Regions from separate parts of the Moorella sp. E308F genome, predicted to be linked through region 1. Evidence: riboswitches for the same ligand, from Rfam matches in the RefSeq annotation. Region 1 holds a riboswitch; the other holds the start of a gene.

What was found. Region 1 has a riboswitch for molybdenum cofactor ahead of modA (molybdate ABC transporter substrate-binding protein). Riboswitches for the same ligand answer to the same signal wherever they lie in the genome.
Region 2: it holds a riboswitch for molybdenum cofactor, as region 1 does, so the genes downstream of both, E308F_RS00175 (Rossmann-like domain-containing protein) here and modA (molybdate ABC transporter substrate-binding protein) in region 1, are expected to answer to the same signal.

The regions. Positions count from the first base shown of each region.
Region 1 is NZ_BJKN01000002.1:1,199,761-1,207,456, forward strand. It holds gene E308F_RS12505 (Na/Pi cotransporter family protein) at 1-282, opposite strand, end outside; gene phoU (phosphate signaling complex protein PhoU) at 287-1,024, opposite strand; gene mobB (molybdopterin-guanine dinucleotide biosynthesis protein B) at 1,048-1,563, opposite strand; gene E308F_RS12520 (molybdopterin molybdotransferase MoeA) at 1,594-2,880, opposite strand; gene mobA (molybdenum cofactor guanylyltransferase) at 2,931-3,548, opposite strand; gene E308F_RS12530 (ABC transporter ATP-binding protein) at 3,646-4,746, opposite strand; gene E308F_RS12535 (ABC transporter permease) at 4,743-5,546, opposite strand; gene modA (molybdate ABC transporter substrate-binding protein) at 5,589-6,458, opposite strand; molybdenum cofactor riboswitch at 6,547-6,686, opposite strand; gene E308F_RS12545 (selenium metabolism-associated LysR family transcriptional regulator) at 6,750-7,664, opposite strand.
Region 2 is NZ_BJKN01000001.1:23,357-31,052, reverse strand. It holds gene E308F_RS00210 (metal ABC transporter ATP-binding protein) at 1-319, shown strand, start outside; gene E308F_RS00205 (metal ABC transporter permease) at 412-1,236, shown strand; gene E308F_RS00200 (class I SAM-dependent methyltransferase) at 1,277-1,882, shown strand; gene yedE (YedE family putative selenium transporter) at 2,166-3,227, shown strand; gene E308F_RS00190 (DUF3343 domain-containing protein) at 3,251-3,802, shown strand; gene E308F_RS00185 (NAD(P)H-hydrate dehydratase) at 3,802-4,680, shown strand; gene E308F_RS00180 (sulfurtransferase TusA family protein) at 4,709-4,927, shown strand; molybdenum cofactor riboswitch at 5,106-5,241, shown strand; gene E308F_RS00175 (Rossmann-like domain-containing protein) at 5,330-6,058, shown strand; gene modA (molybdate ABC transporter substrate-binding protein) at 6,115-6,900, shown strand; gene E308F_RS00165 (ABC transporter permease) at 6,920-7,696, shown strand, end outside.

The DNA of each region.
Region 1 (7,696 bases):
CGCCCCCAGGATGACCCCCAGGGCCTGGCCCAGGCTCATGAGCTCCGCGCTGACAAAGCCTACCAGCAGCACCGTCGTGACAGCGCTGGTCTGAAGGAAAATGGTCACCACCAGCCCCGCCAGCATACCAAAGAAGCGATTTTTCGTTACCGCCCCCAGGAGCTGCTGCACCTGGCGGGCCGCCGCCTTTTGCAGGCCGGTACTGATAAGATGCATGCCAAAAAGGAAAAGGGCCAGACCACCTGCCAGCCCGGTGGCAATGGGGAATATCAACGAACTCAAGCTATTATCCCTCTACATTACCGGAGCTGGTCCTCTTATTGTCACACCCCGGCAGGATTGTTTTCTGAGGCCCCTGGTAGTCTTTAAAGGCGCGGCGCTGTCCTGTCTCCCTGTAGACGACCATCTCGGCGACGTTCACGGCATGGTCGGCAATACGTTCCAGGTAACGGGCCACCAGGGCGAGATAACTGGCCTGGTCGACATACTCCGGCCCCTGCTTCATAAAACCTACCAGTTCGTCGTACAGGTCTTCAAAAAGACGGTCGACGGCATCATCGGCCCGGACTATTTCCCTGGCTGCCTCCAGGTCGCGGTCTACCAGGGCCTGGAGGCTTTTCCTCAGCATAGCCTGGGCCAGGTCACTCATGCGGGGAATATCTACCAGGGGTTTGAAGTATGGTCCCAGACTGGCGAGGCGGCCGGCTATCTCGGCAATATTGACGGCATAATCGCCGATGCGTTCCAGTTCCTTGCCTACCCGCATGACGGTAGCCAGGATACGCAGGTCTTCCCCTCGGGGTTGTTGTAGAGAGATCAGGTCCAGGGCCGCCATCTCAATGTTGTAATCCAGGTCATCGGCAAAGTTATCGCCCTCTACCACCAGGCGTGCAAGGTTACAATCCTGGGCCTTAAGGGCAGCCAGGGCTTTATCTACCTGGTCGGCAACGTAATCACCCAGTTGTAAGATGTTTTCTTGCAGGTTCATTAACGCCCGGTCATAAGCATTAAGTGGCCGGCCCATGTAATATTCCTCCTCTGCCCATGTTAAATTGCCCTCCGCTTCCTGCCTGCCGGCGCAAGAATCCGCTCTTCAATCAGGTCCACCAGGCCCGCGGCGTCATCCAGACCATAACAAGGGACGTCAATGGCCAGGGGCTCGTCTGTAGCCACGGCCAGAAGTTCTTGCGGTTCACACAGGAGCTCGCCGCTTACAGCCGCACGGTGGACTTCGATCTTAGGTTTGTCACCGCGCTTGTAGCCTTCAGTGATAATCAGATCGACATTCTGAATGCGTTCTGCAATGGCATCCAGAGGGAGCTCTGCATCAACTTTTTCAATGAAAGCCATCTTGCTGGGTGAAGAAATTACGACAACGTCGGCCCCGGCTTCGGCGTGGCGCCAGGTATCCTTACCAGGGCGGTCGATGTCAAAGCCGTGAGTATCATGCTTAATAGTAGCGACCCGGTAACCCCGCCGTTTTAACTCCGGCAGGAGTTTGGTAAGTAATGTTGTTTTCCCGACATCGGACTTGCCAACTACGGAGATAACAGGTGTACTCATGTTATCACAAAAACCTCCATTCCCATTATTTTACTTAATCATTATCACCCGGACTTCTTCCCCGGCCGCGGGTGCTGCGTGTGGAGGTAAATCAATCAAAGCGTTGGCCCCTATAGCAGCGCGAATGCCGCCGGGTCGACGCGGCAAGGGTGTGACCTCCCAATAACTGCCGCAGGCCCGGGCCCGGGCCCAGTGAAAGGTTCGTTCCGGTCGCGGTCGGTCAATGGCTTCCCCCAGCCGAGCTAAAAAAGTTAGCGGTGCCGGCTCCCGGCCACCGAGAGCTCGGATAACTGGCACCGCCAGGAGGTAAAACAACACCATGGCCGCCGGCGGCGTTCCGGGCAGGCCCAGCATCAATTTTGCCCCCGAGCGTGCAGCTATGACCCGTCGTCCGGGGCGAATAGCCAGTTCCGTAAAGAGTATCTCGCACCCGGTCCTGCTAAAGGCAGCAGGTGTAAAGTCAAAGGGGCTGCCGCCGGCGCCGCCGGTGGTCAGAAGCAGATCCCCTTCCTGCAGTCCCCAACGGTAGGCCTTTACCTGTTCTTCCAGGTTGTCGGCTAAAAGGCCCAAGGATATTGCCTGGCCGCCGGAGGCTTCTACGGCTGCTGCCAGGGCATAAAAGTTACTGCTATATATATAGGGAGGAACATTGACATCAGGATAATCTGCCATGCGGTTAGGAGGGTTCCCTGCCTGATTGTCACCCGGGAGACTTTTCCCTGGACCGGCCGGGTCCAACAACTCGCTTCCGGTGGCGGCCAGAATCACCCGGGGCCGCTGGTAAACCAGCACTTCCCGCAAACCCAGGGCGGCTAGAAGGCCGATTTCCGCGGGTCCCAGGGTGGTACCGGCGGCCAGTATCTCCTCCCCGCTTTTCACTTCGGCTCCGGCCGGTTCCAGATAGCTGCCGGAAGGCAGGCCGGGTATGCTGATAAATTCTCCCCGCTGTTTTACCAGCTCCCGGGGAATAATGGCCACCGTCCCTGCCGGAGGACGGGCACCGGTAAAAATGGCTGCCGCCGTCCCCGGACTTAAGGTGATGCCGGGATTGCTGCCGGCCGGAACCGTCCCCACCAGGCGGTAGATTGCCCCCGGATCAGCAGACCCGGCGGGGATGGTAGCGGAGGCGGGGAGCGGCGGCCCCACGGCGTAGCCGTCGACCAGGGCACGGGGAAAAGGTGGAAAGGGCCCCGGGGCTGTTACCGCTACCGCCAGGACCCGTCCGGCAGCCTCCTCCAGTCTTACTTTAACCCGGCCGGGCGGTTTTAACCCGGTCAGTAACATCGCCCGGGCTACCTCCAGGGATAAAGGTGGCATTGCGTTGCATCCTTTCGCCAGGAATAGACGAATTTATTCCTCTCGTGCTATCAAGGCTGCACTTCACCGGAGGTGGTGCTGTCCCGCAGCATGCGCCGCGCCCGGGCCAGGTCGTCCGGGGTGTTGATATTGAAGAAAATCTTCTCGGGGTCATTGGAACCAACCAGCCGGTCAACGTCCACATAACGCACCTTTACCCGGGGATAAAAGGCAAAGGCCTTATATTTTCCCTCTATCAGGCAATCTTCAATGGCTTTTAAACAATCCCGGGAATAAACGGCGTGCAGGGGCTGCAGGTACTCACCCCGGCGCGGCACTACCACATCGTAACCCGGAGCCTGTTCAAGGAGATACATTATAAAACTCGGTTGCAGGAAAGGCATATCGCAGGCCACGATAAAGTTGTATCGATAAGTTGAAGCCAAGAGGCCGGCATGGAAACCGCTTAAAGGTCCCCGGCCGGGGATAACATCCGGGACCAGGCGCGCCTTTAAGTCCCGGTACAGTTCCGGGGTATTGGTGACAACGATTATGTCAGAAAATAACGGCCGTAAAGCTGCCACGACCGTGGCCAGCATGGATTCCTTCCCCAGGGGCAGGAGGGCTTTATTGGTACCCATACGGGTACTTTTGCCTCCTGCCAGGACGATCCCGGCTGCTTCATACATTGCAAGTTGCGCCTCCGGTAAGGTGGTTCCTGGTTTTAAAATGATTATATTTGAATAAATATGTTATTGCAATCTTACCTTAGATTCTACTGCCAGATTATCCTTCTTTATCTGCCGGTAAAACCCAGAAAGAATCTTTTTTTAAAGATACAGTCACGTTGTTACCTATGCTGATAGCCATATCATGGTAAATATAACTTGGAAGCTCCAATTCAATCTCTATTCCTGTACCGGCAAGATCTAAGAACAATAAGTAACTACCATACTGGTCAAAAATCCGCCGTACAGTGGCTGGAAAAATATTAGACCGCACCCTCGGCGTCAGGGGACGGTCGGGGCGAATAATAACTATTTCCCGCGGGTTGATGCCAAAATGAATTTTATCGCCCGGCTGTATATGGGGAGTTGCCGGCAATTTAAAATCAAGCCCTTCCTCAATACGGGCGACAATTTCACCGGTGGAAAAGTCTATCACCCTGCCGCTCAAGGTATTCCGGTTTAATAATAACCTGGCTACGGCCAGGGTGGCCGGCCGGCGGTAAATCTCGTCCCGGCTGCCTATCTGGTGCAGGCGCCCGTCAATTAAAACGGCAATTTTATCCCCCAGGAGAAAGGCTTCCTGGAGGTCATGGGTGACATGGATAACCGTGACCTGGAATTGAGCAAAAATCTCCGGGAGTAAAAAAATCAACTGCCTTCTGGTAAAACTATCAAGGGCAGAAAAGGGTTCGTCCATCAATATAATATCAGGTTCTACCAGCAGGGTCCTGGCCAGGGCCACCCGCTGTTTTTCACCGCCGCTTAAAGTCAGGGGATTGGCACGGCTTAAAAGGTGTTCAATGCCAAGGAGTGCCGCTAATTCCCTGGCTCGCTCGCCGGCCCTGGCAGGCGGGATCCGGTTGGGACGGGCGCCAAAGGTGATGTTTTCCATGACAGAAAGGTGAGGAAATAAAGCAAGGTTTTGTTGAATATAACCAATCTTCCGTTCTTCCGGCAAAGCACGGGTAACGTCCCGGCCGGCAAAGAGTATCCTGCCTTTCTGGGGTTTTTTAAGGCCTGCCAGAGTATCTAACAGTACCGTCTTCCCGGCACCGGACGGCCCTAGAATAATCAGATATTCGGCTTTGTTTACCTTGAAGGAAATATCGTCCAGGTAAAAACCGGGGCCAGCTACGGTTAGATTTTCAACGTGGATCACTGGTACAATGCTCCTTTATCCGTCAGTAAACGTAAAGCCAGGAGAATTAAAAAGGCCATCAGAACTATAATGCTTACCAGGGCCACTGCCTTTTCAATTTTTACAGAAGAGAGATTTAAATAAATGGCAATCGGTAAGGTCTCGGTTTTCATCTTGGTAGCTCCTGCCAAGGTAACTGTGGCGCCAAACTCACCCAGGGCCCGGGCCCAGGAGAGTATAAAGGTAGCCATAATACCCGGTCTGGCCATGGGCAAAGTCACTCGCCAAAAGGCCCCGCTCCTGCTTTCCCCCAGGACCCGGGCCGCCATTTCATAGGCCGGGTCTATAGAGTCAAAAATGGATTTCATCAAACGAATGGCCAGAAAAATGACAATGGTGGCCTGGGCGACAATAATGCCGGTTACGTTAAAAACTACCGGGAAAAAATGCTCCTGAAAAAACAATCCTGGAGCCGTATTAAAAAAAATTAGCAGTATCGCCCCTAGGGCAACGGGTGAGATAACCACCGGCAGATCCATAATGGTATCAATAACCGCTTTAGCCGGCACGCTGAAGCGCGACAGGGCATAACCGGCAGGTATGCCAACTAAAAGGGCCAGCGTAGCCACTATAAGGGCCGATTCTAAAGAGAGGGCCAGGGCAAAATGAACCTCTCTATCTTTTAGACTGCTGAGAAGTACTTCTTTGTTCAAATAGCTAACCTGGGAGAATAAAAGTAGTAAGATATACATCGACACCATGGTAAGAAGGCCGCTGAAAGCCATGGTAAAGGCCTTAGCGGCAATTTTTTTCCCGCCCACTTTCCTTCTTCACCCTCATTTCTAAAACCCTGGCCTGGTAGCTTACCTCCAGTCTGCAGGCAACTGGTATTCGCCCCCAACCGGCGCCTCCGGGGCAAATTTACGCGCTTCTTCAATGCTTCCCAGGTAACCGTATTTCCGGAAAACTTCTTTGCCTTCTTCTGAGGTGAGAAAAGTCAAAAATAAGGCGGCCAGCTCCTTTTGCTGGGAAAAGCTGGAGATGGCTGCGGGAATATAACCAATGCGGGTTACCTGTTCCGGCGGCAAATAGATTGTTTCAATCTTGGCCGGGTCCCATTTTTGGAAGACATCCCAGCCCAAAACGGCGTCTACTTGCTTTAGGGCTACCAGATTGGCTGTTTTCTCGCAGCTTTCCGCATAAGTAACAATATTCTTTTTGACCTTGTCAGCCAGGCCGGCTTTCTCCAAGACCTCTACCCCGTAAAGGCCTACGCAGACTGTATCGGGACGTGCCAGGCCCACCCGCACCCCGGGACGGGCTAGATCGTTTAAAGACCGGATCCCTTGCGGGTTGCCCCTGGGCACATTAATAGCCGGTATAAGGTAAACCAGTATCTGTTCGGTTTGGGGATCCACAACGCCCTCTTTCTTGGCCATTTCCATAAAATCAGAAGAACCGGGGATGTAAATATCGCCCCGGCGGGATAATTTCATCTGGGAAAGAACAGAACCCGAACCGCCAAAGGTAAGGTTTACCTTAACACCGTACTTTTGCCAAAAAAGCGTAGCAATCTCCTCCAGGGGAGGTTTACTGGCGGCCCCGGCAAAAATTTGCAGCTCTTTAGTTTCTCCTTGCCTGGCCGCGTTTACGCTTTCCTTTTGCGAGGTACAACCAGTTAAAAAAAGAAGTGCCAGCATAGTAATGACTACTATCTTCAAGATTCGTCTCAAAGTTAATCAACCTCCCGCAAATTTTATGAGCCTGCCGGCCCTAAATAAGTAAATGCCCCGGCTCGCAAAGGATGCCGGGGCGTCAATGCCCTGCCACGCCGCATCTCCTTTCCGAGCAAGGGGAGGCAGGCCCGTTTCCCGACCTACCCCGTGGGTACTGACGACCCAGGCCGGTGTCCCATAGGCTGGTGGCCCTTAGGTGATACCGGCTCGGAGATGGTATGTAATTTTATTTTATCATACTCTTATCCCTTTGTCCCGTCAAGATATTGATAGTCCTTTTAGTCCCGATTAACTATTAACAGGTAACGGTAGCTGAAGATGATGTTTTTCCAAAAAACAGGTAAAGGCCTCGGCTGCCGGGCTTAAAAGCTGGCGACGCCGCACCAGGTACAAATCGCGCTTTAAATTTACACCCTGGAGGGGAACAGTAAAGAGACGGCCGAGTTTGACGCTTTTTTCCACCGCCCAGCAGGTGACCAGGGAAATACCAAGGCCGGCCTCCACGGCACTGACAATGGCTTCCGTACTCCCCAGCTCCATGACGATCTGGGAAGAATCAACGGTGAAACCGGCTTTCTGCAGGCGTTCTTCCACCACCTTGCGGGTACCCGAACCGGCCTCCCGCCAGACCAGGGCCTCGCCCTGTAAATCCCGGGGAGTTGCAACTTTAACCCCGGCCAGGCGGTGCCCCGGGGGAACAATGAGGACCAGTTCATCCTCTACCAGACGGCTATAGGAAAGGCTACGGACTCGGCCCCCGACGCCGACAACCCCAAGGTCGATTTCTCCATCCTGCAGGCGCCGGATCACTTCCTGGGAGTCGGCAATCTCTACCACGACTTCCACCCGGGGATATTCCCGCCGGAAACTACCAATCAGCCGGGGCAGGATATACTGGCCCGGCGTAGTGCTGGCTCCAAGAAGCAAACGGCCCTTCACCAACCGGGTCAGTTCTGCCAGTTCCCGCCGGCTTTGTTCCAGGTGGCGGGCAATAGCTTTAGCATGCCGGTAACAAATCTCCCCGGCCGCCGTCAGCCGTACTTCGCGGCCCCGGCGTTCAAGCAAACGCGCGCCGTAGTAATCCTCCAGGGCCTGAAGCTGTTTGCTAACCGCCGGTTGGGTAAGGTGCAGATCCTCGGCTGCCGCGGAAAGGGTGCCTTTTTCTACTGTGGTAATAAAAGTTAACCAGTAATTGAGGTTCATAATTTATAGCTCCAGCTGCCGTATAACCCTCC
Region 2 (7,696 bases), on a different contig from region 1:
GGCCGGGCGTCCCATCGGCCATCTTTCCGGCGGCGAACAACAGCGGGTAGCCATCGCCCGCGCCCTGGCCCAGGAACCGTCAATTCTCCTGCTGGATGAACCCACCGCTTCCCTGGACCGGCGGGCGCAGCAGCAGATATTACAGCTGGTACAACGTATTCATAAGGAACGCAACTTAACTACTTTAATGGTTACCCATTCCCTGACAGGGTTGACTGAATTGTGCGACCGCCTGGTGCTCATGAAAAAAGGGCGTATTTGGAAAACAGGAAACCCGGAAGAGCTTCTCCAGGACAGGGTGCTGGAGCAGCTATTTTAACTTGCTTGAAAATAGCAACTGCCATTTTCATCCTCTCGTAGTGCCGCCTGCCGGCCTGGGTGTTTCAAATTAATTTTAGGAAGAAGCAGGAAATGTGTATTTTAAGCTACAAGTTTATGCAGGAGGCCTTGCTGGCCGGCCTGCTGGCCGGCGTAGCCTGCTCCTTAATCGGCGTTTTTGTCGTTACTATGCACCTTTCTTTTATTGGGGTTTCCCTTTCCCATGCCGCCTTTGCCGGGGCCCTCTTTGCTACCTGGCTGGGCTTTGAACCATTGCTGGGAGCCATACTCTTCAGCCTGATAGGGGCGGCTGTCATCGGGCCCCTGGCCGACCGGGGCGAATTTAACCTCGATACGCCCATCGGCATCATATTTTCCATAACTATGGGTCTGGCTTTCCTTTTTATGGGCCTATTGCCCGGTCCCAAAACCCAGGCCTTAGAACTCCTATGGGGCAGTATCCTGACGGTCACGACAGCGGATCTCTGGCTACTGGCCGTGGTGACGATCATAGTTACCGGGCTGGTTGTCATGTTTTTTAAAGAGATCCAGGCGGTTATCTTTCACCGGGAAATGGCCCGGGCGGTAGGCATACCTGCCGACGCCATCTTTTACAGTATCCTTTTTCTTACCGGAGCAACGGTAACCGCTTCCCTGCGCAGCATTGGCGGGCTGTTAATTTTTAATCTGATTTTAAATCCGGCAGCCGCTGCTTACCAACTCACCTATAGCTTGAAACGCATGTTCTTCCTGGCGGCGCTTTTTGGTGTCCTTTCCTGCTGGGCCGGGCTTGGTGTTTCATATATCCTGGATGTTCCCAGCGGGGCGGCGATAGTCCTTACTTCGGCGGTTATTTTTGTCCTGGCAACAATTTTCTCCCCGAAACGCAAGGTAAAACAGTGGCAAGAAAATGAGTGATTGCGGGTTAAAACAATATGCGAGCGCAGGAGGGAGTTATATGCTTACCCACCGCGAGTATTTTAACAGCAAGGCTGATATTTGGGACAGCCTGTGTGCGCCGGAAGAAAAAGCCAAGCTGGAAACAATTATTAAAGGATTGAACATTGCTCCCGGCAGCACGGTGTTAGATGTGGGTTGCGGCACAGGGATATTAATTCCCTATTTACTGGCTGCCGTAGGCCCTGCTGGCCGGATAGTGGCCCTGGATATAGCCGAGGCCATGCTGGAACGGGCGCAAAGTAAAGGGTTCCCCGCTAATGTGGAGTTCATTTGCGCCGACGTTGTTTCCATACCCTATCCGGATGCTACTTTCGACGAGGTTATCTGCAACTCGGCTTTCCCCCATTTTCCCCATAAACTTAAGGCCTTAAAAGAGATGGCCCGGGTGTTGAAACCAGGCGGGCGGGTGGTTATCTGCCATACGAAAGCAAGGGAAACCATAAATAATTTGCATAGATCCCTGGGGGGCGTTATAGCCGGGGACCAGATCCCGCCGGGCAACGAAATGATGGGTATGCTGGTAGCTGCCGGGTTAACGGAAATAGAGATTGACGAGGGTCTTGATTATTACCTGGCATCTGGGTTCAAGGCGAGGTATGAGTAATCGCTAAACTACCAGCAGGATTTTTTGTACGGTTCAGAGACCCTTTTAGAGTTTGTTTAAAAGGTCTCTGAACCATTTTTTATTTTTAGAGCTCTGTTTTGTTTCATAGGTATAACAAAAAGTCATATAAAATATGAAGGAATATCCTTCCGGCGGATAGAAATGGTTATAGACAAGTGACCAATATACCGATCGAATAAAAGGAGGCAAGGGGGGGTGGCAAATCCTTTAATCATTTTATATTTATCCCTATTAATTTTATAACCGGAGGTGTTTTAAATAAATGAATAGGGTTTTTTCACCAAAAAACTTCATGATTATGGCAGGGTTTGTTGGCGGTGCCCTGGCAGCCTTTATGAGCTACCTTGGCAATCCCGCCAATATGGGCATTTGTATCGCCTGTTTCTACCGGGACATTGCCGGCGCCCTGGGTCTGCACCGGGCAGCGATAGTCCAGTATTTGCGGCCGGAAATTATGGGGATCGCTTTAGGGGCCTTCCTGTCCGCCATTGTTTTCGGTGAATTCCGGGCCCGCGGTGGCTCAGCACCCCTGGTGCGGTTCTTTTTGGGCGCCTTTTTCATGATAGGTGCCCTGGTGTTTTTAGGATGCCCGGTAAGGGCTGTATTGCGCCTTGCCGGCGGTGACTTGAACGCTGTCGCCGGCTTGGCGGGGGTAGTGGCAGGCGCCCTGGTGGGCATTTATTTTCTTAAGAAAGGTTTCAACTTGGGCCGCTGGCAATCTACCTATACAGCGGCCGGCTGGTTGATGCCGCTCTTTATGCTGGGGTTGCTCCTTCTTGCTATTGCCAAACCCTCATTTATTTTCTTCAGCAAGGAAGGCCCCGGCGCTGCCCATGCCCTGTTGGGAGTATCCCTGGCGGCAGGTTTAATTATCGGTTTTTTAGCCCAGAGAACCAGGATGTGTTTTGTCGGCGGCTGGCGCGATCTTTTCCTGGTAAAGGATACCTACCTCTTCAGTGGCATCGCGGCCTTTTTTGCGGGGGCTCTTGTAGTTAACGCCATCCTTGGTAAAATTAACATAGGTTTTGCGGGCCAGCCCGTGGCCCATACAAATCAATTATGGAATTTTTTAGGAATGGCCCTGGCCGGACTTACCGCTACCTTGCTGGGCGGCTGTCCATTACGGCAAACAGTTCTCGCCGGTGAAGGTGACACCGACGCGGGAGTGGTTATAATGGGCATGCTGGCAGGGGCTGCCTTTGCCCACAATTTCCAAATTGCCTCTAGCCCCCAGGGCCCCGGCCCCTTCGGGCCCACAGCTGTAATAATAGGTCTGGTTTTCGCCGCCGGCGTCGGGTTCTTTATGCGGGAGAGTCTAGATTAACGTAATAAGCGGGGGAATGCCAAATGGTTTTAAGCTGGCTGAAAAAAAGCTTAGAGGCCCGGGCCGGAACTGCTGACGCCAGGGGTTTGGTGATTTTCACTACGGTGGAGGAAGCTATGAAAGCCGAAAAGGTGTTGAAAAAAGCCGGCTTCGACTGCAAACTGGTAGCGCCCCCGCCCGATATGCGCAAAGGCTGCGACCTGGCCCTGGAAATCGACCTGGTCGAGCAAACGGCAGTAGCCAGGACCCTTACCGGCAGGGTGTCCTTCATGGGTATTTATCCCTTCAAGGGCGAGATGGAACCCCTACAGGTAGAAAAAGTAACCCGGTTTGCCGAGCACATTATGATAAAGTTAGGTAATATGAAACTTGTTTTTGATATAAAGACAGGTGTGATAGTTAATATTTCCGGTGGAGGGTGTCCCGATATCCCCTATCTTTATACCAGGCTGGTGGGCACCCACCTGGCTGCAGCCCCCCGGCCCAAGGACGAAGGCCGTACCCTGTGCGCCCTGATGCTCGACCGCGCCCTGGAAAAGGCTTTAGAAATTTGGAAAGGGGTAGCGCTCAATTGATGCTTATTGCCGGGACCGTCCCAGTAACAGACATGCCCCTGATCCTTGGCCGGGTGGAAAAGGAAGGAGAAAAACTTCGGGTCGACGGCCATTATTTGCCCTGTACCCAGGGGACAATGGCCATGGTAAGTGCGGCTCTGGCCACTACCTGTCACCTCGGGCTGGAACCGCCCCGGGTATTGCTGGCAGGCGATATTGGCACAGGAAAAGGAAGCAGGTTGATTTATCAGTATCTAATAGAACATATAGAGGAGCTGGCGCCCAGGGTTTTAGCTCTCCATTATTGTCTACCCATCGTTACGTTAATGCAAAAGCTCTATACCGCAGTAGAAAAATGCCGCCCCCGGCCGGTGCTAATTGCCGATGCCGGCTCCATGTATGCGGCAAAGGCGGCAGGTGTAGCGCCCCACTTTGATATTTTCACCCCGGACCCCAGTGAAATTGCTTTCCTGGCCGACCCGGAAGCCGTTCACCCGGCTTATATCAGCCGCCATCTGTTCGAGGATGCCTTCGCCCGCGTACCAGAACTAATTAAACACGCTTATGCTAACGGGGGTGCGGCCAAATGCCTCCTGGTTAAAGGAGCTGTCGATTATATAGTAAAAGATGGGGTTATCGTTGATGAGATTAAAGAGCCGGATATCCCCCAAATGGAGTGCATAGGCGGCACGGGCGATACCATCACCGGTATGGTCACTGCTTTTGCTTATGCTGAACTGGATCCGGACCAGGCGGCCAGCATCAGCGCAAAAGCCAACCGGGTAGCAGGCCAGAGGGCAAACCCGACGCCTGCCACCAGTGTTGCTGAAATCATCGACCAGTTGCCAGTCGTTTTCAGGGAAAATCTCTGCAGCTGGAGCGGTATTTGCACGAGGTAACTTCAGAATAAAAGGAGGAGATGTTTTTATGGTGGAAGTTGATGTGCGCGGGCTTTCCTGTCCCATACCTGTAGTAAAGACGAAAAAGGCCATGGAACAAAACCCGGGCCAAACCCTGGCAGTATTGACCGATAACGAGACCACCAAAGAAAACGTATCCCGCCTGGCAGAAAACCGGGGTTATCAGGTTCAGGTGGAAAAGATGGCCGGTGGCTACCGGCTATTGTTGACCCCCAATAAAAGCTAAATTGGCTTCCTTCAATATGAAATCCCTGGTATAGAATAGATGCCAGGGGTTATTTTTTACTCTGTTTGCCACCTCCCACAGCAGCACCAGGGAATCTGTTTTAGGCGGTATTATAAAATTAGAACTACCGGCAGGAATTTGCTATCTTACAGCGAATAATATAAAGAACATATGCTTAAATATTTACATCCTCCGAGCCATCCTGCCTAAAGGAATAACCCATGGCAGGTTGGCCTGGACCGCTGGTCCACGGGGTGTACCGGGAAACGGGTATGCCTTCCAGGTATTGAAAAGGAGGGGGTTGGCTATAAGAGAGCTCTCGCTTTTTAAGTTAAACCCCGCTCCGCCGTGGAGACGGGGTTTTTAATTTATTGCTGATTAACAGGAAAGGAGATAGCTTCGATGCATTTCTTAGAAGGCATCAGAGAAAAATTTTACAGGCTGGTAAAAGACAGGCACCTGAGCGGTGAGGAAGAAATCCAGGTGGTCAGCGCCCGACCCCTCACGCCTGAAGAAGCCATCGGCCGGCCGGAACGCCAGGACTTCCCTCTCTTGAAAGGTAAAGAAGTGATGCTCCAGGCCACCTTTGCTGGCGCGGTGGGGCAGGCATATACCGATATGCCGGGGAATTACCAGGGCACCCTGAAGGATGTCCTTTCCCTACCACTGCGTAACAACTACGAACGGGCCATATTTATAGCCACCCTGAACGCCGTGATGCGGCATTTCAAGCTGGTAGACAAGACCATCCACTGCCGTGATCAAGAACCGGGGCTGTGTGCTGCCCGCCTGGTAGAATATGTCCGGGAGCGTTTCGGCAACCCCCGGATTGCTTTTATCGGCCTGCAGCCGGCCATGGTGGCCAGCCTGGCCGGTCATTTTCCCATCCGGGTAACCGACCTGGACCCGGATAATGTCGGTCAGCGCAAAAACGGGGTTATGATAGAAGACGCCCGGTATACAGAGGAAATTATTGAATGGAGCGACCTGGTACTGGCGACCGGTACGACAGCGGTAAATGATACCCTGACAGCGATAGTGGGCCGGAAACCGGTTATCTTTTACGGGGTAACCATCAGCGGTATTGCCCGCCTGGCCGGTTACGAGCAGTATTGTTCTTTTGGGCATTGATTGTTGGAATGGAGGAGGAAACAACAGTGAGGCTTGCAAAATCTGTAACATTATTATTGGGCTTACTATTATTTGGGTTGCTGGTGCTGGCCGGCTGCGGTAAAAGCCAAAGCCAGCTGGGAGGTAATAATAAGGAGGCGGACAACGCTGCCGGGCGCTCCCTTTTAGTCTATAGCGGCGCCGGCCTCAAAAACCCGGTCGAGGAAATTGGTGCCGCCTTTCAAGCCAAAGCAGGGATAAAGGTTACCTATACCTTTGGCGGCGCGGCCCAGCTCAACAACCAGATCCTGTTAACCGGGCAGGGAGACGTCTACCTGCCGGGGGATATAGCGGAATTAAAGCCTATTAAAGAGAAAAACCTGGTAGCATGGGAAAAGAATGTTGTTTATCACATCCCGGTGCTGGCGGTACCGAAGGGCAACCCTGCCGGCATCCACAAATTAGCCGATCTGGGGCGGCCGGGAGTGAAAGTAGCCCTGGGTGATCCCCAGGCCAATCCTATCGGCAAGCTGGCCGACCAGCTCTTGCAAAAGCACGGCCTTCTGGAGGCAGTCAATAAAAATGTGGTGGTCAGGACGCCGACGGTAAACGAACTGGTGGTATATTTAAGCACCAAACAAGCCGACGCCGCCGTCATCTGGGAGGAAAATTACCAGGGGGCAAAAGACAGGCTCGATCTGGTGCCAGTACCCGAACTAAAGGATTACGTCAAAACAGTACCTGTGGCAGTGCTGAATTGTTCTGAAGACAAGGAGCTGGCCCAACAGCTGGCCGAATTTATAACTTCACCACCGGCCTACCAGATTTGGCAAAAATGGGGTTACAAGCCGGTTAACCCGTGAGGTTTCAGGGGGGAAAACCTTGGGGGCAAAACTTTTTAAAATGGTTAACGTGTTGATAACTTCAATGGTAGTGCTCTTTATTTTAGCAGCCGTAAGTACTGTGCTGATAAGGGGTATTCCTTACATTCCTGCCTCTCTGAAGGCGCCGGAACTGGTCTTCGCCATCAGGCTCAGCCTGATAACATCTATAGTTTCAACAACCGCCTGCCTGCTGGTAGCTATGCCGGTGGCCTATACCCTGGCCCGCTACAACCTGCCGGGCCAGGGTATAGCAGCCAATCTTTTAAGAATCCCTTTAACCCTGCCGCCAGTTGTCTCCGGCGTTTGCCTGCTCCTGCTTTTTGGCACTACGACCTTTGGCGAAATCCTAACCAGGATGGGTTTACGTTTTGTGTTTACCGTACCCGGGATTATCCTGGCCCAATTTTTCGTCAATCTTCCTTCCCTGATTACCGTTCTAAAGGCTGCTATCGAGGCCGTGGATATCCGCCTGGAATATGTGGCCAGGACCCTGGGCTGTACCCCGTCCCGGGCTTTTCTGAAGGTGACGTTACCGTTAATACGTAATAATATCCTTGCCGGCCTGGTTCTTACCTGGGGTAAAGCCCTGGGGGAATTTGGGGCGGTGCTTATGCTGGCCGGCGCCACCAGGTTTAAAACGGAAACCCTGCCCATCTCCCTTTACTTAAATATGGCTACCGGCGACATGGAGGCCCTGATGGCTTCGGCTGCCATCCTGATCCTGATCGCCGTGATTTCCCTGGCCGTTTTTGAACGGGCAGGAGTAAAGCTGTAC